Regions from separate parts of the Marinobacter sp. ST-43 genome, predicted to be linked through region 1. Evidence: riboswitches for the same ligand, from Rfam matches in the RefSeq annotation. Region 1 holds a riboswitch; the other holds the start of a gene.
What was found. Region 1 has a riboswitch for cobalamin ahead of QPL98_RS14650 (TonB-dependent receptor). Riboswitches for the same ligand answer to the same signal wherever they lie in the genome.
Positions count from the first base shown of each region.

Region 1 (11,968 bases):
CTAGGGGCGGCGTGCGGTTCAGGGCATTGCGGGCCAGGAAGGTAAGGAAGCGCTGGCTGTTGCTGGCCTTGTTCACGATCAGGGTTTTCAGCTGTTCGGCATAGTCAGTTTCGCCGTAGATGCCGTCCAGGTCGAAGAAGATGTTGCTGTTGAGCAGGGCTTCGGCCTTGGGATTGTCGATCCAGTCGGTGAAGTAACCCTTCCACACACTCAGCGGCTGCCGCCATTTCGGGTTGGTGGCCATGATGTCGCCGGTGCAGTAGGTGTAGCCGCATTCAGCCAGGCCGTCTGACACAAATTTGGCCAGGGCCAGGAAGTATTCGTCGTGCTCTTCCGGAATGAAGCTGTCGTCCAGCACCATGGCGTTGTCCTGGTCGGTAACAACCAGTTGTTCATCCCGGGCCATGGAGCCCAGGGCCATGAAGCAATACGGGATGGGTGGCGGGCCGAGTTTTTCTTCGCCCAGTTCCAGCAGGCGCTGGCTGAAACTGCGGCCGATGCCAGCCATGGCGCTGCCGATCATGTGGGAGTTGGCGTCTTCATTCACCATGCGCACGAAGCTGTCGCGCACTTCGCGGCTGATTTTCTTCAGGCCTTTGACGTCGTTCTGGTGGTAGATGTTGCTCACCAGGTACAGGCTGCTCTGGCTTTCGTATTTGACGATGTCGGACAGTGCAATAACGCCACGCACTTCGTGGTCTTCCATCACTGGCAGATGGTGCACGTTATTGTGCAGCATGGTAAGCATGGCTTCGAAGATGTAGCTGCGGGCGCTGATGGTAATCAGCCCTTCGGACATGATCTCGCTGATGGGGGTTTCTGATGGCAGGGCGTTGGTGACCGCCCGGGTGCGTAGATCCCGGTCGGTAATGATGCCCTTAAGCCGGGGTGACTCCCCACTTTCGTCCATCAGCAGCAGGGCCGACACGCCGTTGTCGGTCATGATCCGGGCCGCTTCCTGAAGGCGCACGGTGGTCGGGGCAGAGACCGGCTCCCGGGCAATCAATCGGGTGACCTTGGCGGACATCAGTTCGTTGGATTTGTGCCGGCGCGAGACCGCCGAACGCAGGCGACTGTGGTCTTCAATCTCGACAAAATCCGCGAAGTTCTCGTCGTTTTCCCACAGATACTGGAAGGTCTCGTAGGGGATTTTGTAGATCAGGCAGTCTTCGATGGCTTTGGCGGGGAAGCGCACTTTCTGATTGCGCAGCAGGCCGAACTGGCCAAAGATTTCGCCTTCGCCGATGCGGTTGTAAAGCTCGCCGGAGCGCCGGAAGATTTCCACCGCACCACTACGGATGTAGTGCAACCAGTAGTTCTGCTGGCCCAGCTCAAGGATCTGGGTGCCGGCCCGGTAATAGGCCACTTCGATGCCAGTGACGATGCGGTCGAGCAGTTCTTCGGGCATTTCGTCGAAGGGAGCGTGTTGGGCGATGTGGTTGCGGATGTCGAGCAGCTCGGCCTGCATGGGCTCTCCAGGGTTGATCGATCTTGTTCTAAAGCCGGCGTTGGTTGTGCCGGCTTTCCGGAGTGTGGCCAAACTATAGCAGTTGTCTGCCCGGTTGGTGTACCTTGGCGGCGAGAATGGCGCTGGTTGGAGAAAGGTTTATGGTCAACAAGTTACTGGTAACCGGCGGGATTCGCTCCGGTAAGACCGGGCTGGCTGAGCAGAGGGCCAAAGCGGCCGGTAACGACGTGGTTTATGTGGCGACCGCGACGGCAGGCGATGATGAAATGGCACTGCGTATCCAGCGTCACCAGGAACTGCGGCCGGACCACTGGCAACTTGCTGAAGAGTCGCTGCGCCTGGGTCAGGTATTATCAGAGTATGCCAGCGGCCCGGGAGAACCGCCGTTGCTGTTGGTGGACTGTATGAGCCTGTGGCTGAGCAATCTGCTGTTTGCCGACGGCGCCTTGTTCCAGCCCGAACGGGCGGCCTTTCTGGAGGCGGTTGAGGTCTATCCTGGCTCCCTGGTCATTGTGACCAACGAAGTGGGGCTCGGGACCATCGGCATGGATCCGCTGACCCGTCGCTTTGCGGATGAGCTGGGCTGGCTCAATCAGGCCCTGGCCCAGCGTTGTGATGAGGTGGTGATGGCCGTGGCGGGTTTGCCACTTACCCTCAAGGCTGGTGGCTGATCAGGCTGCGAAACACACCGAATTCGGACTGGTCCACCTGTATCCGGCTGCGGCAGGCGTAAGGCACGGCAAAGCCGGTGAATGATCTCTCCAGCGGAATGCCCAATACATTGGCCAGCACCATGCGGATCACGCCTCCGTGGCAGACCACCAAGACCCGTTTGCCGGCAAGTGTTTGCTGCCATCGATCAAAACCGTCAATAGTGCGCTGGTAGAAATCCGTCACAGCTTCACCGCCGGGGGGGAGGAAGTTGATGGGGTCCTGCCAGAAGTGGTTAAGATGATCCCCATAGCGCTCCTGGATCTGCCCAGCGGTCAACCCTTCCCACTCACCGAAGCCAATCTCCCGCAGATCTTTATCGATATGCAGTGGAATTCTGTGTTCCTCGGCCAGTTGCTGGGCAAAACGCTGGCATCGTTGCATGGGTGAACTGACGATAGCATCCCACTGATCACCCTCGGCGATGGCAGCTATCATCTGTTGCCACCCGGTGTCGCTCAAGGGGTCGTCTTTACTGCCCCGGAACATCTGGCCGCCTTCCGGTTCGCCGTGGCGTATCAGGTCGATTACTGTGGTGGTCATAGGGCTATTCTTCCGCTTTGTCACTGACGCCAGCGTCGGTAAAACTGGCCATCCGGTTATGCAGCGCGCAGGCGGCGCGTAACAGGGGAACGGCAACGGCGGCGCCACTGCCTTCGCCCAGGCGCATGCCAAGATCCAGAAGCGGCGAGGCATCAAGTGCCTCCAGCACGGCAGTGTGGCCGGGTTCGGCTGACCGATGCGCAAACAGAAGCCACTCGCGCGCAGCCGGTTGTTGATGCACAGCCACCAGTGCAGCGACTGAGACAATAAAACCGTCCACCAGAACCGGGATCCGGCGCGCGGAGCAGCCCAGGATGGCGCCGGTCAGTGCGGCTATTTCGAAGCCTCCAAGAGAAGCCAGTACCATCAGCGGATCACGGTCGGGACCATGCCGTTGCAACGCGTTTTCAACCACCCTCGCCTTGCGGGCAACGCCCTCGGAGTTCAGCCCGGTGCCCGGGCCAACGAGGGTGGTGGGCTGCTGCCCCAGCAGGGCACAGGCCAGTGCTGCAGCACTGGTGGTGTTGCCTATGCCCATGTCGCCACCAATAAACAGGCGGCAGCCAACGTTTGCAGCACGCCTGGCGGCTTCGTCGCCATTGGAGAGCGCGGATTCAACCTGGTGAGAGGACATGGCTGGCGAATCTGCCATGTTGGCCGTGGAAGGGGCGATAATCTGATGTATGACGCCCGGTAATTCCGGTACTTCGCCAACGGTACCCAGGTTGACCACTTCCAGACTGGCACCGAGTTCCTCGGCCATCACGCTGATGGCGGCGCCGCCGCTGGCAAAATTGGCGATCATCTGGGCGGTGACAGCCTGAGGAAAGGCGGAAACGCCTTCAGCGCAAACGCCGTGATCGCCGGCAAACACCACCATTCGCACCGGATCAACGCTGGGTCTGTCGGTGCCGTGCAGGCCCGCCAGACTGATGGCGAGCTGTTCCAGCTGCCCGAGAGAGCCGGGTGGCTTTGTGAGCACCTGCTGACGCTCGGCGGCAAGCGCTGTGTGCTGAACCGAGGGCCGTGGGGGAGACGTGAGCCAGCTGTCGGGCAGTGCCATGGCGATGGGTCCTTGTGGGCGGAAAACCGAGGATGGTCTAACCGGGAGGCAAGGCTGTCAAGTTTCGTGACCGGTCGGTTAGACTTGCCGGCAATTGAATCAGGGAGACCGGCTTTGGATACGTTTGTGGTTGCAGTGCTGGTGTGCGGTGCGGCGGTTTTGTTGGACTGGTTGATGGGTGAGCCCCGGCGATGGCATCCGCTGGTGGGTTTCGGCTGGTGGGCATCCCTGTTGGAACAACGCCTGAATGGTCAGCAAGCTGTCGCAATACAAAGCCTGTGGCGGGGGGTGCTGGCGACCCTGGTAGCGGTCATGCCAGCCGTCGTGCTGGCAATTTTGCTGCAATTCCTGCTGGAGGGCTGGCTGTGGCTGCTCACTCAGGTGGCCGGTGTCTGGCTTGCCATTTCATTAAGGGGGCTGGCGGAACATGGCCGGGCGGTGTCGACTGCGTTGGCGTGCGGGGATGGTGCCAGGGCCCGGCTCGCGGTTGGGCAAATTGTCAGCCGGGATGCAGCAGCGCTGACCGACGAAGGCGTTGCCGCCGCCGCTTCGGAATCCATGTTGGAAAACGGCGCGGATGCTGTGTTTTCAAGCTTGTTCTGGTACCTGCTCGCAGGCTTGCCCGGGTTGGTTTTGCACCGCCTGGTGAACACGCTGGATGCCATGTGGGGCTACCGGACGCCACGATATCTGTATTTCGGGCGCTGCGCCGCCAGGCTCGATGATGCTATGAACTGGGTGCCTGCCCGGCTAACTGCTTTGACCTATGCGTTGCTGGGCAATACCCGGCTGGCCGTGAAATGCTGGCGTGAACAGTCCAAGGCCTGGGACAGCCCGAACGCCGGCCCGGTGATGGCAGCAGGAGCGGGCGCGCTCGGTGTCACACTGGGCGGCCCGGCGCCGTATTCCGGTGGCGTGAAGCAGCGACCGCTGCTGGGCAGCGGGCAAGGCGCCACGGCGCAAACCGTGGAGGGCGCGATTTCCCTGGTTCAGCGTGGCGTGATGTTGTGGCTGTTGGTGTTGTTGGCCTTGGCCGCAAGTCTGAATGCGTTCTGGTCAGGAGGTATCGGGTGACAGCGTTCGATGGTGCTGATTTGCCGGAGCATGGAGGTCGCCTGAGGGCAGCGGCTCAGCACTGGGGCATTCCTCCGGAACAATGGCTGGATCTCTCCACCGGTATTAACCCTGTGCCCTGGCCGGTTCCGGCAATTCCGGCGGAGGTATGGCAACGGCTGCCGGAGCCGGAAGATGGGCTGGAAGAGATTATCCGTATCTGGGCCGGGGCACCGGAGCGTGCCTGCTGCCTACCCGTAGCGGGTTCCCAAGCGGCGATCATGGCCCTGCCAGCGGTTCGTGCCCGTAAGCATGGTTTCGGTCGGGTGGCCGTGCCCATGCCCGGTTATCGTGAGCATGGTCGTGCCTGGCGGCGAGCGGGTTTCGACGTGGTGGCGATTCCTGAACAGGCGACAATGCAAGCGGAGCTGGCATGGCTGGATTCTGTGGATGTGGTGGTCTGGATACAGCCGAATAATCCGACCGGGCAGCTGATCCCCGTTGAACAGTTGCTGGTTTGGCGGGAACGTCTGCGAGCGCGGCAAGGTTGGCTAATAGTTGATGAGGCCTTTTTGCCGGCTTGTGACCAACAGAGCCTGATAGCTGCGGGGGCCCTGAAAGGAGTGATCGTCCTCAAGTCCATGGGCAAGTTCTTCGGTCTTGCGGGGCTTCGTGCAGGCGCTGTGATAGCTGAGGCAGAGACAGGCAGAGCTTTGAGATCTGAGCTGGGCCCCTGGCCCGTGAGCGGACCAGCGCGCTATATGATGGCGGAAATGCTTCAGGATAGAGCCTGGCAGCAGCAGACAAGGGATCTGCTTGAACACCAGAGCCAACGATTGGGGGAGCTGTTGTCTGAGTCAGGGCTTGGTCTCAGTGACGGCACGATTCTGTTCCGTTATCTGAGACACGCCTGGGCTAAGGACTTTCACCGCGAACTGGCGCAGAAGGGTATTCTGGTGAGGTTGTTCGAGAATCCCCTTGCAATCAGAGTCGGACTTCCGGGCACTGAGCAGGAATGGCAAAGACTGGAACAGGCGTTAGAGCGCCTGGTCGGGCACTGGGCGGGCGGCCACCAAAGCCGCCCGCTGTCGAGGTCAAGGATTGGCGACCACCGTGCCGAAGCTGATCGCGATGGGTAGCAGCGAGGTTTCAATGAAATCGGCCTGACTGTTGTCGGAAGGGTCGATGACCCGCACGCCCGGATTCGACAGAGTGGCATCTGCCAACCACAGGCGGCCTTCAGGACTCAGTTCGATATCTCGGAAGTCCATTCCGGTCAGATTGTTGACCGTAGCCAGGGAGGTTGCGCCCTCGGACGGATTGAAGGACTGTAGTGAGATGCTCTGCCAGCCTGCGTAGTTCAGGATGTATCCTTCAGTCGGGCTGATGATGACGGCATCATTGATCTGAGTTTCTATGTCGGCATCTGGAATCATTGAAGAAACCTGATAGGTCTCAGGATCAATGATATCCAGGCTTGTGCCGTTGAAGGGCGCGGAAAAGCCTCCCAGATTTGTAACGACCAGCCCTATGCCATCAACGTGCTGGATGTTGGAAGGGTTCCGGCCAATGAGAGGGATGCCTTTCATTGTGTCGGTAGCACTGGCATTGGTCTCGATTTCTGTGTCCGTTGTGGTATCAAAAACCGCAACGTATCCGTCATTGGTGGGGCTGTAATTGCTATCGAGCCGTTGCATGGTGATAAACAGTTTGCCGTTGACGACAGCACCCGCTGACATCTGAACTACATCGCCCTGACTGTCTGCGGGTACATAGACGCTCAGATCCAGGGTTTTGCCGGTGAAAAAGTCCTCAGCCCTGTTGGCGGAAGGGTTTACAACCCATGCCTCGTTTTTTCCGTAGCGGAGCAGGTACGCTTTGGCTTCATTGGCAAAGACGATCTGGTACGGGTTGGCGCTGCCCTGATCACCGGCTTCCAAAGTGCTGGCTTCCCAGACTTCTTTCCCGGGGTTTTCAATGTCGACCTTCAATACCTGATCGCCAAAGAACTTTCTGATCAGGTAATAGTGCTGACCATAGCCATTCACTGTGATGTCCGAAATGCCGCTGAAGTAACCGCCCGAAGCTTCCATTCCGGTTTCTTGTATCGATACCAGTTCTACCTCACCCGAGGTGTAGTCATCGGCCGCCGTGGCCACGACACCAAAGTTCTCGGTAATCACCGGATCCTTTGTTGAAGATGAGGAATCGCCGCCACAGCCGGTCAGTCCGATGGTCAGTGCAAGCGCAGCAAGGGTGCCTTGGCGCAGTGAAAATAGCTCCGTGTGGTTCATGGTATAACCCTTGTAATGGTTAGAGGGAATGCTTGATGTTGATAAACCAGCCGCGTCCGGGGCCAGGGAACCGATTGAAATCCTGGTAGATTTCGTCGGTGATGTTGCGAACTTCCAGTCGTGCCTCAGTCATGCTCTTGTCCGGCCAGATCCGTTGCCATTGCACCGTTGCGTTAAGCGTCTCTCTGGCATCAGCCTCCAGGATATTGGCGGAGTCATAATAGAGTTCATCGTCCACCTGATAGGACAGGTCGATCTGGAATGGCCTGAAACGCCAGCGGGTACCGGCAAGAAACGATTCGTGATAAATACCCGGCAACCGCTTTTCGAAACGCGTGCGCACTGACTTGTCGGTATTTTCCGACTCCTGTACCGTGGCATTGCCGTAGAGGGACCAGGCGGGGGTGATGGAGAAAACCGCATCCAGCTCCACGCCATAAACCTCGGCTTCCAGGTTGCGATAACGGCCGACGCCGCGCGCATCGTAGGTTGCGATCACCGCAGGGTCGAGCACCCGGAAATACCCCGTGGCTTCGGCATGCCCCCAGCCCTGGTCTGTGCGCAGTGTCAGGTCGTAGTTCATCGATTCTTCCGGCTGCAGGTCCGGGTTGCCGATAAACAGCCCCTGCTGACCGTATAGCTCTTGAAGGGTAGGAACGCGCACGTTGTTTGCAATGTTGCCAGAGAGTGTCCAGTTGTTATCAACCAGATGGGTCAGGCCGAGCTGCCAACTGGTGTAATTGTCTCGGGAACGGGTAGCCTGGGTGGTTCCGTCTCCAAGTGATTCGTCTGATTCATCCCGAACGTGTACCTGACGAATGGCGGCCTGGGTTTTCCAGCGGTTATCGCGACTCTGCCAGGCGTGTGAGAGTGACCCGGTAGCCTGGAAGCGTTCCCGCTCATCCCGAGGATCTGGGTCTTGTCTGTCGTCTTGCTGGTAGTCATAGCGGGTGGTATCAACGCTCAGCGTGATGGTGTGGTTGCCGAGTAAAGCGGATAGGGTATTCACCAGCCCAAGCTGTTGTGTGTCGGTTTTTACATCGGAGACTCCGAGACCTACCCGGCCGCTGGTATTGTCGTAGTGTTCGGTGATATCGCCGACAATCAGGCGATGGCTGGAGTGCAGCTTGCCCTGTAACCATCCACGTTCCTGACCCTGAAGTTGTAGGCGAAAAGTTTCGTTCGCCAGAGACGCATCGTTGTCCCGCCAGTTCTGGATGGTTGGCACACCCTGCTCATAATGGGTGTATTGGAACAGAGCGTCGACCTGGGCTGTCCGGCTGATCTCCCAGCCAAGTTTCGTGCTGACAGCATCCTGTTGATAATCCGCATTGCGCCGCTTGGTGTTATCACCATCATTCGGATTGAACCAGTCACTGAGGTTGGGGTATTCAAAGTCGTTATTGCTGGTTTGTCGATCAAGCGACACCCAATAGTAAAAATCGTCGTGGCTGCCGCTGTTGAAGAGGCCGGTTCGGTAAGTATCAAAGGAACCAGCGCCGACATTGATGCTGGTGGCATCCTCGATGTCTTTGCCAAGACTTTCCAGTACCACCACACCACCGATGCCCGCCTGAGGCAGCTGTGCCGGGGCTCCACTGGGGTACACCTGAATACGGCTGACATCAGTTAACGACAGTTTGCCGAGGTCAACACCGCCGGTGACCGGATCGTTCAGTAGCATACCGTCCAGAACAACCTGTACCTGCCGCGAGGTCGATCCTCGAATGGACACTGACGAGGCGCTTCCCAGTCCGCCGCTTTGTCGGATCTGGACGCCGGCCTGATCGCTAATAACGTCAGCGACTGAAGCGGTCCGGTTTTCGATGCTGGACCGATCCAGAACGCGCACGGGGCCTGTCGCCTGGCTGGGGTCTACATCGCTGGCGGCGTTGATGGGAGTGGCTTCCACCACGATAAAAGGAAGTGTATCTTCTGCGATGACATTGGTGGCCATCAGCGAAAAAATGGAGATAACGATTTTCTTCATCAGGGAGATGGGCACCGGCTGTATTTCTCTGCGTCTGCAACCAGCATTGTTGCGGTTTCTGGTTGCCTGAACAGCTACCAAAAGAGAAGAGGCATATACGCCTGCTCCGTGTTCTGACCCTCCGTCAAAAGCACTGATAGCCGGTAGCAGGCCGGTCTCCGGGCTTGCGGCTGGCATTCTTGCCAGAGTAGGATGCCTTCCCACAGCGTTTTGCTGCAGTGGCTGGCTCAGGGCCATTCCTCTCGTACCGCATACCGTTGCGGGGGCAGCGTCGGAATTTCACCGAACTTCCCAGTTTCACCCATCGCTCAGTCGAACAGTTGTCGCGCTTGAGGTGGGCACCTGCTACGGATAAAAAATTTGAGTGAGAGTTTACGGTGTGGCCAAGAGGTCGTCAATAAATGACAAATAGTTCAGAGTTAGCCAACGCTCAGGAGGTCTCATGATAGTCATTCGGGTTTTCGTGCTTTTCCTGATGCTCTCCAGCCATGTGGTGGCTGATGTCTGTGCCACGGACGATAACGGAGTGGAGCTTTGTTTGCCCGGGCCTGCCCAGCGCATCGTGACACTATCCCCCGGGGCGACGGAGCTGGCGTTTGCCGCCGGTGCTGGTGAGCAGGTTATCGCTGTTGTTGATTACAGCGATTATCCCCCGGAGGCTGAAATGTTGCCCAATGTCGGGAGCCATACCCGGATTGACCTGGAGGCATTGGTCGCTCTTAAGCCGGATCTGGTGGTTACCTGGGTGTCTGGTAATCCGGTTGAGCAGGTCGCTATGCTCAATCAGCTTGGCATGGCCACTTTTGCGATTGAGCCACGAACGTTTGAAGGTGTGTCCTCGGTGCTGGAGAGGCTGGCGTTGCTCGCGGGTACAGAGTCTGAGGGTTATGCTGAGGCGGCCCGGTTTCGACAGGGAATTGCCGCATTGGCCAAGCAATATCGGGGGCGTGAACCCGTTCGTGTGTTTTATCAAGTGTGGGATCAGCCTTTGATGACGATCAATGATGAGCATCTGATCGGAAAGGTGATTTCTTTGTGCGGTGGCCAGAATATTTTTGGCGAGATGGCTCGCCTGGTGCCGCGTATCGGGCCGGAAGATGTTCTGGCCGGTGACCCCGAAGCCATCCTGTCGGGCGGCACCGATGAAGACGGCAACAGTTATACAAGCCTTGAGCGCTGGAGGGAGTTTGGCGCGATGGCGGCGGTAGCGGCGGATAATTTGTTTATCATTCCGGCCTCGCCCATTTCACGCCCCACGCCGCGTTTGCTGGATGGAGCGCGCACGGTTTGCGAGAAACTGGATATGGCGCGTGCTCGGTTGTAATAACACAAGGATCCGCTTGAGGGACCGGGAATGATGCGAGCGCTGACAATACTGACGGTTATTGCGGCACTGGCTTGTGCGCTTTCCCTCGCCGTCGGCAGTGTAACTATCCCGCCCGGTGATCTGTGGCAGGTTGTTCTCGGGCAGGGTGATACGCTGGATCGAACCCTTCTGATTGATCTTCGTTTACCCAGGACGCTCTCGGCGTTTGCTGCTGGTGGTTTGCTGGCGATCGCCGGGGCATTGATGCAGGTATTGTTGCGAAATCCGCTGGCCGATCCCTATGTTCTGGGGCTGTCCGGTGGTGCTGCCACCGGTGCGCTGCTGGCCATGCTTGCGGGGGCTGGCATGGTTTTGGTGTCTGGCGCCGCCTTTGCTGGCGCCCTGTTTGCGACTTTGCTGGTGTTTGGGCTGGCCCACGGTACCGGCAGCTGGACCCCATCGCGATTGCTGCTTACCGGGGTGGTGACCGCCGCTGGTTGGGGAGCGGCCATTACCCTGATGCTTGCCATCACCCCCGCTCATCAGTTGCCGGGTATGCTGTACTGGCTGATGGGCGATGTGTCTTATGCACGTCTGCCCTGGCCCTCCATCGTGGTGCTGATGCTTGCGGTTATTGCCTTGCTGCCACTGGCTCGTAGCTTGAATGTACTGGCGAGGGGACCATTGCAGGCTGCGGCTCTGGGGGTGTCTGTTCGCCCTTTGGAATGGAGTATCTACCTGTTGGCCAGCCTGCTGACCGCAACGGCGGTCACCTCGGTGGGCAGCATCGGGTTTGTTGGCCTGATTGTGCCCCATATGCTGCGTCTCGTGCTGGGGAATGATCAGCGGGTTATCTTGCCGGCCAGTGCTCTGGCAGGCGGCACCTTGCTGGTTCTGGCTGATACTCTGGCCCGGACTGTGATTGCACCCGAGCAACTACCGGTGGGTGTGATTACCGCCTTGCTAGGCGTACCCACTTTCCTTTATCTGCTTCATCGGAGCCGATGATGACGATTCTCTCTGCTCGCGAGCTGATCATCGATATTCCCGGGCGCTCGAACGGTGCGAAGCTGAACCTGGACGTGGCTCCTGGACAGATCTGGGGGGTTCTGGGGCCGAACGGAGCGGGGAAAACCACGTTATTGCATACCCTGGCAGGACTGAAAGCACCCCGGTGTGGCGAAGTATGGCTTGATGATGTTGAGTTGGCTGCCATACCCCGGCGTGAACTGGCCCGGAAGCTGGGGTTGGTATTTCAGGAGCGACAAGACAGCTTTCCTGCCACGGTACTCGAAACCGCATTGATTGGTCGCCATCCTTGGTTGTCAGTTTGGCAAAGTGAACAGGCCGAGGATATCCGTCGGGCAGAAGCCGCGCTTGACGCCCTGGACGTTGGTGAGCTTGGGGAGCGTTTGCTGAATACCTTGTCCGGCGGTGAACGACAGCGCGTTGCGATCGCCACATTGATGACTCAGGATCCTGCTGTATGGCTGCTTGATGAACCGACCAACCATCTGGATTTGCATCATCAGGTCCAGGT
Region 1 is NZ_JASSVO010000013.1:76,277-88,244, reverse strand. Features, by position in the region: gene QPL98_RS14685 (putative nucleotidyltransferase substrate binding domain-containing protein) at 1-1,468, opposite strand, end outside; gene cobU (bifunctional adenosylcobinamide kinase/adenosylcobinamide-phosphate guanylyltransferase) at 1,609-2,139, shown strand; gene QPL98_RS14675 (histidine phosphatase family protein) at 2,123-2,722, opposite strand; gene cobT (nicotinate-nucleotide--dimethylbenzimidazole phosphoribosyltransferase) at 2,727-3,785, opposite strand; gene cbiB (adenosylcobinamide-phosphate synthase CbiB) at 3,912-4,859, shown strand; gene cobD (threonine-phosphate decarboxylase CobD) at 4,856-5,977, shown strand; gene QPL98_RS14655 (hypothetical protein) at 5,933-7,132, opposite strand; gene QPL98_RS14650 (TonB-dependent receptor) at 7,152-9,137, opposite strand; cobalamin riboswitch at 9,254-9,483, opposite strand; gene QPL98_RS14645 (cobalamin-binding protein) at 9,565-10,446, shown strand; gene QPL98_RS14640 (iron ABC transporter permease) at 10,477-11,436, shown strand; gene QPL98_RS14635 (ABC transporter ATP-binding protein) at 11,436-11,968, shown strand, end outside.

Region 2 (11,968 bases), on a different contig from region 1:
GTGCCGCAATAATTCATCAAGGCTAAACTCAAGTTCATCATCATTAGAAAAATTTACAAACAGCTTCGTGCGCAGAAAAGTTGGAGTGTTGTGCGTGCCAGCTGGCTGCCGAATAATCGGTATGACTTTTGCGCTATCAATTTTTGAGAGTAGGTTTGAGGTCAAGATCATTTTCTCGTACCCAACTCCACCTTCTCCAGCATTAGCCTTTTCCACATAGCGGTTTGAGCAGATCATCAGGACATATTGTGCTGACTCCAGCTGTGTTTCCATAAAATGAGGAAGGTCGTCTCCTGGCTTCAGATCCCATTGATCAAGAACTGCATCAATACCTCGATTCCGCAAAGTAGTCGCAAAATCTAGTACCCATCTCTTATGTTCAGCGGAGTCATGAGAATAGGAAACAAATACTCTCGGTGGATTCATTGCAAAACCTCAAGAACACCCATTGACTGCGATCCAGTTAAGTTTTCGGGCATAAAAGCTAATTATACGAACCCGTTCGTATAACACGCATTCGTATAACTCCAAAGCTCGAAGCCCATCTCAAACCCCAGCTTCACCAATAAAATCAGCAGATTACCTGAAGCCACCACGGCTACCGCCGGAGTTATACGCCCGTGTTCGAGCCACCCCTGCTCCATGTTGGGGGCGTATAACTCCCCCCGCCCTGCTTTTCCTTTTCAAACTTATCAGAAGGTTAGCAACAATTTCCGGAGCCTGCCCGGGGTTTTGCGAACGCGTTCGTATAACTCCGACTTTTTAAGCCGGTTTTTGCTGTAACGCGCGGCCCAGGGAATGGAAGTAGGTTCGGAAGGCGGCGTTTATCCGGTCCCGCTGTTCGCCCTGTGGGTAAAGCCCCAGGCGGGCTTCTTCACTCTCTTTGGTGCCCTTCACCAAAAAGGCGTTCTTCACTGCAGCGTCCTGGATGAAGGCTTCGAAGGCTCGGGCACAGAGTTCTTCTGGCTGGCTGTAGTAGTGCATGCCGGCGGCTTTGTCGGCTTTTGCGGAGTTCCGGAACAGAGGGCTGGGGTTCTGGCCGGTGTCGTCCAGCAGGATGGCCTGGTAACAGGCTTGCAGGCGCTGGTTCAGCGGGTGCTGGATGGCGTCCTGGCGGGTGAGCCATTGGCGGGAGGCGAACTGGCCCCGGGGTATATTGGGGAACAGTTTGTCGCCGATGTAGTGGTCGAAGGCATGAAACCATTCGTGGGCGATGCTGCCGGGGCCGGCGTTTTTGGCCAGGGCGAAGCTGCGGGTGGCGGGGGTGTAATGGGCAGACACCCCGGGGCGGCCGCCAATGCCGTATTGCAAAGCCAAAGTGCCACGCAGGGAGATCAGGCTTTCTGTGCCGCCGAGGATGGTCATCAGGTCGCACAGGGCATCGTAGAACAGGGCGGCACTGCGCTGTTTTTCAGGCTCGGTCACCCAGCGGCCAATCTCGACGGATCGAAACTGGAACCGCCGGCGCACGTCTAAAAAGCTGACCGGCGCCCCGGCGCGGTGGTCGGGGCCGGTTCTGTAGAAGGGTCTGGGCATGGCGGCATTGTACGAAGGCGCGGGCGGCTTGTCTCAGTTCAGGTGCTGCCGTTGGCGGCCTGCACCCGGTTGGCGCATTCGCCGCCGGTTTCCAGGTCCGTCAGGTTGCTGAGTGTTGTGTGGGCAATGCTTTCCAGGGCGTTACGGGTAAAAAACGCCTGGTGGCCGGTGATGACCACATTCGGGAATGTGAGCAAACGGGCGAACACGTCGTCTTTCAGCACGATATTGGAGAGATCTTCGAAGAACAGGTCGCTTTCTTCCTCATACACATCCAGCCCCAGGTAGCCCACCTGGCCGGATTTCAGGCCTTCGATGATGGCGGCGGTATCCACCATGGCGCCCCGGCTGGTGTTGATCAGCATCACGCCTTTTTTCATTTTGGCCACGGCTGCGGCATCAATCAGGTGATGGGTGTCCGGGGTGAGCGGGCAATGCAGGGTCACAATGTCTGCTTCCCGGAACAGTTCGTCCAGGCTCACATATTCCGCGCCCAGCGTTTGCGCCTCCGGGTTGGCGTGTAGGTCGTAACACAGCACGCGGCAGCCGAACCCGCGCATGATGCGCACCACTTCCACACCAATCTGGCCGGTGCCCACCACACCCACGGTGCGGCCCCGCAGATCGAACCCCAGCAGGCCGTCGAGCGCAAAGTTGCCATCACGAATGCGGTGGTAGGCCCGGTGGATCTGCCGGTTCAGGGTGAGGATCAGGGCGGCGGTGTGTTCTGCCACCGCATAAGGGGAATACGCCGGTACCCGCACCACGGCGATGCCCAGGCGTTCGGCGGCTTTCAGGTCGACGTTGTTGAACCCGGCGCAACGCAGGGCCACGGCCCGGGTGCCGCCGGCGGCCAGCTGTTCCAGAACGTTGGCATCCACCTGGTCGTTCACGAACACGCATACGGCGTCGAAGCCTTTGGCCAGTGCCGCAGTGGCCGCATTCAGGCGTGGTTCCAGGAACACCAGCTCATGCTGGTGGCTGGCCTGGTTCGCCTGTGACAGAAACTGTTCGTCGTAGGGTTTGGTGCTGAAAACCGCCACTTTCATGGGATTGGCCTCATCCGGTCTGGGTGGGTACGGGGTTCTTCAAACATAAATCAAATACCCGGCAGCGAGCCACCGCAATTTTGTTCAATACCGGTTAAATGTCTCCGTGCACACTGGGCGCCTCCGTTGGTTCACAGAGTGCTGATGCTATGAGTTTGTCTATTATCCTGCCGATGTCGGCCTTCGCCCTGGTGGCTTCGGTATCGCCGGGGCCGGTCAATCTGGTGTGCCTGAGCAGTGGCACGCGCTACCCGGTGTCTCAGGGCCTGGTGTTTGTCACCGGGGCCACTCTGGGGTTTATCGCGCTGTTTATGGCGGTGGGCCTGGGCCTGAATTCGCTGTTGGAACATGCGCCCGGGTTCGAGCGCTGGTTGAGCTGGGCTGGCGTCGCCTTCCTTCTGTACTTGAGCTACCAGCTAGCCACCGCTGATGGCCATCTCAGTGAGGGTGAGGCACGCCCGGCCCCCGGCTTTGTCACCGGCGCCCTGATGCAGTGGCTGAACCCCAAGGCCTGGCTTGCTTCGGTGGCGGGTATCAGCGCGTTTACCGAGGGCGGCGACAGCACCCTGCTCTGGCTATTTGCGGGGCTGTATCTGCCCATCTGCTGGCTGTCGCTGGCCAGTTGGGTGTATGTCGGGGTCGGGCTTCGCCGGCTGGTGCAGCAGCCGCGAATCCTGCGCGGGTTCAACCGGGTTCTGGCGCTGTTACTTGCCGGAAGTTGCGTGTTCCTGTTGCTGGACTGACGGCTGGCGATACTGGTTCGGGGTGGCCGCCACCACGCGTTTGAAGGTTCTCTGGAAATGCGCCTGGTCGGCAAAGCCGGCGTTGAGGGCCGCGTCGGCAATACTCACGCCACGTTTCAGTTCGCTCTGCCCGTGCTGTATGCGGCGGTTGATCAGGTAGGCGTGGGGCGTTAACCCGTAGCTTTGCCGAAACGCCCGCACCAGATGCCCCGGGCTGTAGCCACTGAGCCGGCACAGGTCGTCCAGCGATACCTCGTCGGTACAGTGGCTGTCCAGGTACTCAGCCACCGCGGCCAGGGTGCCAGAGGGGCGCGGAATGCCCCGGGCCGGCGCTTCCGCCAGGCTCTGCATCAGGTCCAGCAGATACTCGGCAACCCGGCTCTGCTTTTCCAGCAAATCCCGGCCCGGGTCCAGCAGGCAATCGGCCATGGTGCAGTAGTCCTGGTACTGGCGGGGGTCGGTGATCACTGCCGTGTCCAGATCCTGCCAGTTTTCGCTGGGCAATAAGCCCGCTTCAAATCTGAGCCGGGTCAGCCAGGCGGTATCCACATACAGCATCAGATACGCCCAGGGCTGGTTATCAATGGGGTTGCAGGCGTGGGGCCATTCCGGGTTCATCAACACCAGCGTGCCGGCGCTCACGTGGTGCTGGTCGGTGCGGTACAGGAACGTGCTTTCACCGCCGGTGATGGCGCCGATCGACCAGTGCCGGTGGGTGTGCAGGGCATAACAGACCTCGCGCCCATCCTCGACTTTGCGCAGTTCCACATGGGGCATGCGGGCGTCGCGCCAGAAGATGGGTGTGCGAGGGTCGGTCATGGTGGTTGCCTCAAAGCAAATCGGCCAGGCCAGTGCGTATGGCACTAGCCTAGCAGAATCTTACCACTCCAGCTGCGCGCCGGTCTGATACTCGATCACCCGGGTTTCGAAGAAGTTCTTCTCCTTGCGCAGGGTGGCCTGCTCGTCCAGCCAGGGCGACACGTTCTTCGCCCCCGGGAACGGTTCTTCCAGGCCCACGGTACGGGCCCGGCGGTTGGCCACAAAGCGGAACTGTTCGCTGTGGTATTCCGCCGAGTAACCCAGGATCGGGTCCCGCAGCACGTAGTTGGCGTAGGCCATCTCCGCAGCTTCGGATTCGTCCCACATCTCACGCACCGCTTTCGGGTCCAGGGTGATTTTCTCTTCCTCGAGAATCTGGTTCACCACTTTCAGGCCGAAGGAGAAGTGCATGGCTTCGTCCCGCAGGATGTACTGCAACTGTTCACCCGTGCCCCGCATCAGGCCCCGGCGCTGCAGGGCGAAGATGGGGCTGAAGCCGTTGTAGAACCAGCAGCCTTCGAACACGGCGGCGAAGAACAGGTAGGACATCACGAAGTCCTGCAGCTCGTCCGGGTTGCGCAGGTTCATGTCGGAGCGCATGGCGGCGTCCAGCCGGCGGTTGGCCAGCTGGATTTTGCCGTTGATCTCCGGCACCACGCGGTAGCGGTTGTAGATCTCGCTCTGGTCCAGGTTCAGGGTTTCGATGCAGTGCTGGTAGGTCCAGGTGTGCAGCGCTTCCTCGTACACCTGGCGAGCCTGGTAGATCTGCAGTTCCGGCGCGCTCATCTTCTCCATCACCGCCAGGCCGATGTTGCGCATGGCGAGGATGTCGGAGGTGGTCAGGTACGCCAGCACGTTCTCGTACACGTGTTTTTCCGCCGGCGTCAGCCGGTGGTGGTAGTCGTGAACGTCCTGCGCCATGTTCACGTCCAGCGGCGTCCAGTGGTTCTTGTTGGCGTTCATGAAGTACTCCCAGGCCCAGGGGTACTTGAACGGTGCCAACTGGTTGATGTCGGTCTCGCCGTTAATCACCCGCTTGTCGTCGACATTCACGGGCGCCGGGCCGCCGGTGGCGGCGGCAGCGGTTTGCGCTTTTGGTTCGTCGTCCCAGTCCAGCATGTGGGTGCCTCCCAAATAAGTAAATGGTTACTGACAAGCTTCGCAGTCGGGATTGTCGATGCTGCACACCTGCGGCTGTGGCGCCGACACCGGCGCGGTCTTCTCGGCGCCAGTGGCCCCCAGGGAGCGCAGGTAGTAAGTGGTTTTGAGGCCACGCTCCCAGGCCAGCTGATACAGGGCATCCAGCTTCTTGCCGCTGGGCTCGGCCATGTACAGGTTCAGGCTCTGGGCCTGGTCCAGCCATTTCTGGCGCCGGGCCGCCGCTTCCACCAGCCAGCGCGGGTCAATCTCGAATGCGGTGGCGTAGCGGGCCTTGAGCTCCGCGGGGATGCGGTCAATCTGCTGCACACTGCCATCGAAGTATTTCAGGTCGTTCACCATCACGTTGTCCCACAGGCCTTCGGCCTTGAGATCACGCACCAGCGAGGGGTTCACCACGGTGAACTCACCGGACAGGTTCGATTTCACGAACAGGTTCTGGTACGCCGGTTCGATGGACTGGGACACGCCCACGATGTTGGAAATGGTCGCGGTCGGAGCAATGGCCATCACGTTGCTGTTGCGCATGCCATTTTTGGCAATCAGCTCCCGCACCGGGGTCCAGTCGAGGCGGCTGAGGGTATTGAGCGACAGGTCGCCGTCCCGGCGGTTGTTCTTCAGCAGGCCCACCGAATCCATCGGCAGGATGCCCTGGCTCCACAGCGAGCCGTCGTAGGTGTCGTAGGCGCCCCGCTCACCCGCCAGCGTGGCGGAGGCACGCAACGCGAAGTAGCTGAGTTGCTCCATGGCAACGTCGGCAAATTCCACCGCTTCCGGGCTGGAGTACGGCAGGCCCAGCTGGTACAGGGCGTCCTGGAAGCCCATCAGGCCGAGGCCCACCGGGCGATGCTTCAGGTTGGAATTGCGCGCCTGGGGCACGGCGTAGAAGTTAATGTCGATGACGTTATCGAGCATGCGCACGGCGGTGTTCACGGTGCGCTCCAGGCGCGTAACGTCCAGCTCGCCGTCCTTGATGTGGGCAGCCAGGTTCACCGAACCCAGGTTGCACACCGCAATCTCATCGGCGCTGGTGTTCAGGGTGATTTCGGTACACAGGTTGGAGCTGTGCACCACGCCCTGATGCTGCTGCGGGGAGCGCAGGTTGCACGGGTCCTTGAAGGTGATCCAGGGGTGACCGGTCTCGAACAGCACGGTGAGCATCTTGCGCCACAGCTGTTTGGCCGGAATTTTCTTGAACAGCTTGATCTTGCCTTGCTCGGCCAGGGCTTCGTAGTGCTGGTAGCGCTCACGGAAGGCGTTGCCGTACAGGTCGTGCAGGTCTGGCACATCGCTGGGGGAGAACAGGGTCCAGTCGCGGTCTTCGCGCATGCGCTCGATCAGCAGGTCCGGCACCCAGTTGGCGGTGTTCATGTCGTGGGTACGGCGGCGCTCATCGCCGGTGTTCTTGCGCAGTTCCAGGAACTCTTCGATATCCAGGTGCCAGCTTTCCAGATAGGCACAGACCGCGCCCTTGCGCTTGCCGCCCTGGTTCACCGCCACGGCGGTGTCGTTGACCACTTTCAGGAACGGCACCACGCCCTGGCTCTGGCCGTTGGTGCCCTTGATGTGGGAGCCCAGGGCCCGCACCGGCGTCCAGTCGTTGCCCAGACCACCGGCCCATTTGGACAGCAGGGCGTTATCGCGAATGGCCCCGTAAATGCCCTCCAGGTCGTCGCCTACCGTGGTCAGGTAGCAGGACGACAGCTGGGAATGCCGGGTGCCGCTGTTGAACAGGGTGGGCGTGCTGGCCATGTAATCGAAACTGGACAGCAGCTCATAGAATTCGATGGCGCGGGCGTTGGGGTCGTCCTCACGCAGTGCCAGGCCCATGGCCACCCGCATGAAGAACACCTGGGGCAGTTCCAGGCGGGCCTTGTTCCAGTGCAGGAAGTAACGGTCGTACAGGGTTTGCAGGCCCAGGAAGCCGAACTGGAGATCGCGTTCCGGTTTCAGGGCGTTGCCAAGGCGTTCCAGATCAAAGGCCGCCAGGGCTTCGTCCAGCAGTTCGTAGCGGATACCGGCGTGAACAAAGGCGCTCAGGGCCTGTGGATAAATCTCTGCCAGCGGAAGACTGCGGGGCAGGTCCAGGGCTTCCGCTGTTTCCAGCCGGAGCTGTTCCAGCAGCAGGCGCGCGGTTACGGCGCTGTAGTCGGGTTCCCGTTCAATGCGGCCCCGGGCGGTCATGATCAGGGCAGACAGGACTTCGGTCTCTTCGATGCCGTCGTAGAGGTTGCGCAGGGCATCTTCCACCAGCGAATCGCCGTTGATGCCGTCCAGGCCGGTGGCGGCCTGTTCCACCTGCTGCTTCATCAGGCCCAGGTCCAGCGGGGCGATGCTGCCATCGGCTTTTTTCACGGTCAGGTGCGGGTGCGCTTCCACCGGCTCGTCCGCGGCGCGCTGGCGGGCGTGTTCTTCACGGTACAGCACGTAGGCCCGGGCCACTTTCTGCTCTTCGGCCCGCATCAGGGCCAGTTCCACCTGGTCCTGGATGTCTTCGATGTGCACCTTGCCACCGGCCTTGAGGCGGCGGCTGATGGCCTGCACTACCTGTTCGGTAACCCGGTGCACGGCGTCGTTGATGCGGGCGGAACCGGCTGCCTGGTCTCCTTCCACCGCCAGGAAGGCTTTGGTCACCGCCACACTGATCTTGGCCGGGTTGAAACTCACCAGGGTGCCGTTTCGTTTGATAACTTGCAGGGATTGGGTATCGGTCGCGGGGGCCGGGGGTTCGGCAATGGCAGTGGCTGTCATGGTGCTCTCCTGAATTCGCGTTGGTTCCGTTTCACCCTCGCGAACGCAGTGGCACACCTTGTCCCGAATACGGGCAGGCCTGACCAATCTGCTCACCCTTGAATCGCGAAGGTGCAGTCCAGAAACCCATGGGGGGCTTCTGATCCCTGGCAGGTCTTCGGACTCAGGGGCGTGAACCTTTCAGCTCTGCCTAACGTGGCGACTTCCCGGCTTGCGCCAGTGTCATCTTGCCACGCTCGTTCCCCAATACCGCTGCGCGTCAGTTCCGGATTCTCACCGGATTCCCGACTACCCTGCGATCAAGATGATCAGAGTTTGATCACAATATATGGTAGTTAACCAAGGACCCGGTCACTATATAGGGCCGAATACGCCAAGACAAGGCACTTTTTGCAACAGAGCCTGTCCATCTCCAGACCACCGGATTTGAGGAATGAATGTGAGAATTTCGCTGCTTTTGGCCAGTACCCTGATGCTCGGTCTCGCCGCCAGCCCGGTGTGGGCAGACACAGACCGGCTAACCCGGTTCTCCACCATGGCCTCACTGGAGGACGGCTGGGAACCTCTGACCTTTCCGAACATCGAGACACACACCCGCTACACCCTGGACGCGGACGACGGCCAGCAGGTGGTCCGTGCCGACGCAGACGCCAGCGCTTCCGGGCTGATTGCCCGTGTTGAGCTGGTGCCCGGCGACTCGCTCACGCTGTCATGGCGCTGGAAGGTGTCGAACATCTACGAAGCCGGCAACGCCCGCGAAAAGTCCGGTGATGACTACCCAGCCCGCATCTACGTCGCCTTTGAGTTTCAGCCGGACAAGGCCGGCTTTTTTGAACGGGCCAAGCGCAAGACCGTGGAAGTGCTGTTCGGCGAGACCCTGCCCGGCAACGCCCTGAACTACATCTGGGCCAATCAGCTACCAGAGCAGAGCATGGTCGCCAACGCCTACACCGACAAAACCATGATGATTGCCGTCAACTCCGGGCCGTCGCGGGTGGGCGAATGGGTGACTGTTACCCGGGACCTGGTGGCAGATTACCGGCAGGCCTTCGACGAAGAACCGCCCGCCATTGTGGGCGTGGCCATCATGACCGACGCCGACAACACCGGCGAGCAGGCCACGGCCTGGTATGGTGATCTGACTCTTTTGAAATAGCCTCCCAGCAAGACTGACTGCGGGAGTACTCCGACCACCGGATTTACCGGTACTACTCCGGAAATCCAGGCACCAAATAGGTTTTCTGAAACCGTCGCACCGGCGGTACTTCGCCCTTTTCGGCCAGGCGCAGGTAAGCGTCGTCAAAGGCCTCACGCAGAACTGCCGCACGCGGATTGGCCAGGGAAAACAGCCAGGCGCCATTGCGGCTGCGCATTTCCGATTCGCGAATCTCGGCATCTGTCGTCCGGCTCAGGGTTTCCTGCACCGGTTGCCGGTAGTCCAGCAGGTAATCGCCGCGATGACGCTTGAGCATATTGAGGCCGGACTTATGGTTCGGTGCTTCGGTAATCTGGATATCGGGCTGGGAGGTCAGCCAGTCTCTGAGGCCGGCGTAGGTATAGCCGCCGATCAGAATCACGGTTTTGTTGCGCAGGCGATCCATATGATCCACTGGCGGCAGGCCTTCCAGATACCACGCGCTCAGTTCCACCGGAATCGGGCTGATCCAGCTTTCGAGAATGTCGTCTTTTAAAGCGGGAATGTCGGTTAGCCCCATCCACAAATCGATCGTGCCGCTTTTCAGATAGAGGTAGGTGCGTGCCACCGGCAGGTAGATAAATTCCAGTCGGTAACCCGCCTCTGCCGCCACCTTGCGGGTGATGTCCACAAACTCTCCAGCGGGCTCGCCCCTGTCATCCCGATAAGTGACCGGCGGAAACTCGACATAAGCAACCCGTATGGTTTTATCGACAATAGCCTCCGCCTCTGAGGCACGGACAGCGGTGGGATAGAACAAATAGGAGAAAACCAGAACAAGAAAAAGCGCCATCAGACAGGCGCGCGAAAGGATCGATTGGGGTTGTTGGCAACTGCGCATGTATACCGCTTTTCTTTTATCTGTTTACCTGAAGGTTAACAGATCCTATGAAAACTGTGCGGTGAAATATGCAAAACCATGACTCAGAACGCGTGGGTGACCATGTACAGACCGACGCCCCCCATCACGATGGTGTAAGGCAACGCCATGATCACCATGCGCCCGTAGGACAAACGCACCAGAGGTGCAATGGCTGAGGTCAGCAGGAACAGGAACGCCGCCTGGCCATTGGGTGTGGCTACGCTCGGCAGGTTGGTACCGGTATTGATGGCTACGGCCAGGGTCTGGAAGTGCTCGTAGCTGATGCTGCCGGCGTCCAGCGCCTGTTTCACTTCGCTGATGTAGACGGTCGCCACAAACACGTTGTCGCTGATCATCGACAACAGCCCGTTGGCAATGAAGAACATGCCCGGCTGCTGGCCTTCAGGCAGCGCCAGTACGTAATCAATGATCGGTTTGAACAGGTGCTGCTCGTGAATCACCGCCACCACGGCGAAAAACACCACCAGCAATGAGGTAAAGGGCAGGGATTCCTGGAACGCCTTGCCAATCTGGTGTTCGTCCGTCACGCCGGTAAAGGAGGTAATCAGGATAATCACCAGCAGGCCAATCAATCCTACTTCGGCGATGTGGAATGCCAGACCAAACACCAGAATGACCGCGGCCACCGCCTGAATCCAGAGCGCCGCCTGATCAGACTTGGTGCGCCGAGCCTTTTCATTATCAGCGAACTCTTCCAACACCCGTCGCACCGGCTTGGGCAGTCGACCGCCGTATCCAAACCAGCGTAGTTTCTCCAGCGCCCAGCACGTGGCCAGACCGGCGAACAAAACCGGAATACTCACCGGTGCCATGTGCAGGAAAAAGCCGGCGAAATCCCAGCCAACCACCTTGGCGATCAGCAGGTTCTGGGGTTCACCCACCATGGTGGCGACGCCGCCCAGAGCGGTACCGATCGCCCCGTGCATCAGCAGGCTGCGGAGAAAGGCACGGAAGTTTTCCAGATCTTCCCGGTGCAGCTCAATCACTTCGTCGTCGCTGTTGGTGTTGTGGTCTTTCTGCTGGTAACCCTTGCCGGATGCCACCTTGTGATAGACCGAGAAGAAACCTACCGCAACGCTGATGATGACGGCGGTGACGGTCAGGGCATCGAGAAACGCAGACAGCACCGCTGCAGCGCTGCAGAACAGCAGCGACAACGCCGACTTGGACCGCACCCCCACCAGAATCTGGGTGAAGGTCACCAGCAGCAGCTCTTTCATGAAGTAAATACCCGCCACCATGAACATCAGCAGCAGGATGACCGGGAAATTGGTCAGAACCTCATGGTACACCGCATCCGCCGACGTCAGCCCGATCAGCAGGGCCTCCACCGCCAGCAGGCCCCCCGGCAACAGTGGATAGCACTTCAGTGCCATCGCCAGCGTAAAAATAAACTCACCGATCAACAGCCAACCCGCCACGCCGGGCCCAAGCAGATACATGACAATCGGATTGATGACCAGAAACAGCAGAATGACCTGCTTGTACCAGACAGGTGCCTTGCCAAGGAAATTATGGGTAAAGCCGGAGATAACAGTCGTGGGCATTACAGACATCTTCTGAGAAATCGGTTTGTTGGTATTGTGCGCCAGAAGACCCGCATCTTCCTTGATATTTACGTACCGGAGTATGGTCCAAAGGTACGAATTTCAGTCCGCTTTTGGTCTTAATAACAAAAAGAAGGCGAGATAGAGCCGGGCACCACAGGAAATTTAAGTAATACTACTTAATTACTGCCGAAACGGCGACGGTATTTTAACCGATTTCTCGATTAACAAGGTAACTTTCTGAACAAATGACGGTCATGCCTAATATTGGATCTGATATTTTCAGG
Region 2 is NZ_JASSVO010000029.1:4,431-16,398, reverse strand. Features, by position in the region: gene QPL98_RS18645 (toll/interleukin-1 receptor domain-containing protein) at 1-426, opposite strand, end outside; gene QPL98_RS18640 (CLCA_X family protein) at 763-1,536, opposite strand; gene QPL98_RS18635 (2-hydroxyacid dehydrogenase) at 1,575-2,585, opposite strand; gene QPL98_RS18630 (LysE family translocator) at 2,741-3,328, shown strand; gene QPL98_RS18625 (AraC family transcriptional regulator) at 3,290-4,147, opposite strand; gene QPL98_RS18620 (ribonucleotide-diphosphate reductase subunit beta) at 4,208-5,266, opposite strand; gene QPL98_RS18615 (ribonucleoside-diphosphate reductase subunit alpha) at 5,294-8,056, opposite strand; cobalamin riboswitch at 8,187-8,384, opposite strand; gene QPL98_RS18610 (DUF3047 domain-containing protein) at 8,490-9,212, shown strand; gene QPL98_RS18605 (ABC transporter substrate-binding protein) at 9,265-10,044, opposite strand; gene nhaB (sodium/proton antiporter NhaB) at 10,176-11,681, opposite strand.
Region 2: another riboswitch for cobalamin. It lies ahead of QPL98_RS18615 (ribonucleoside-diphosphate reductase subunit alpha); the one in region 1 lies ahead of QPL98_RS14650 (TonB-dependent receptor).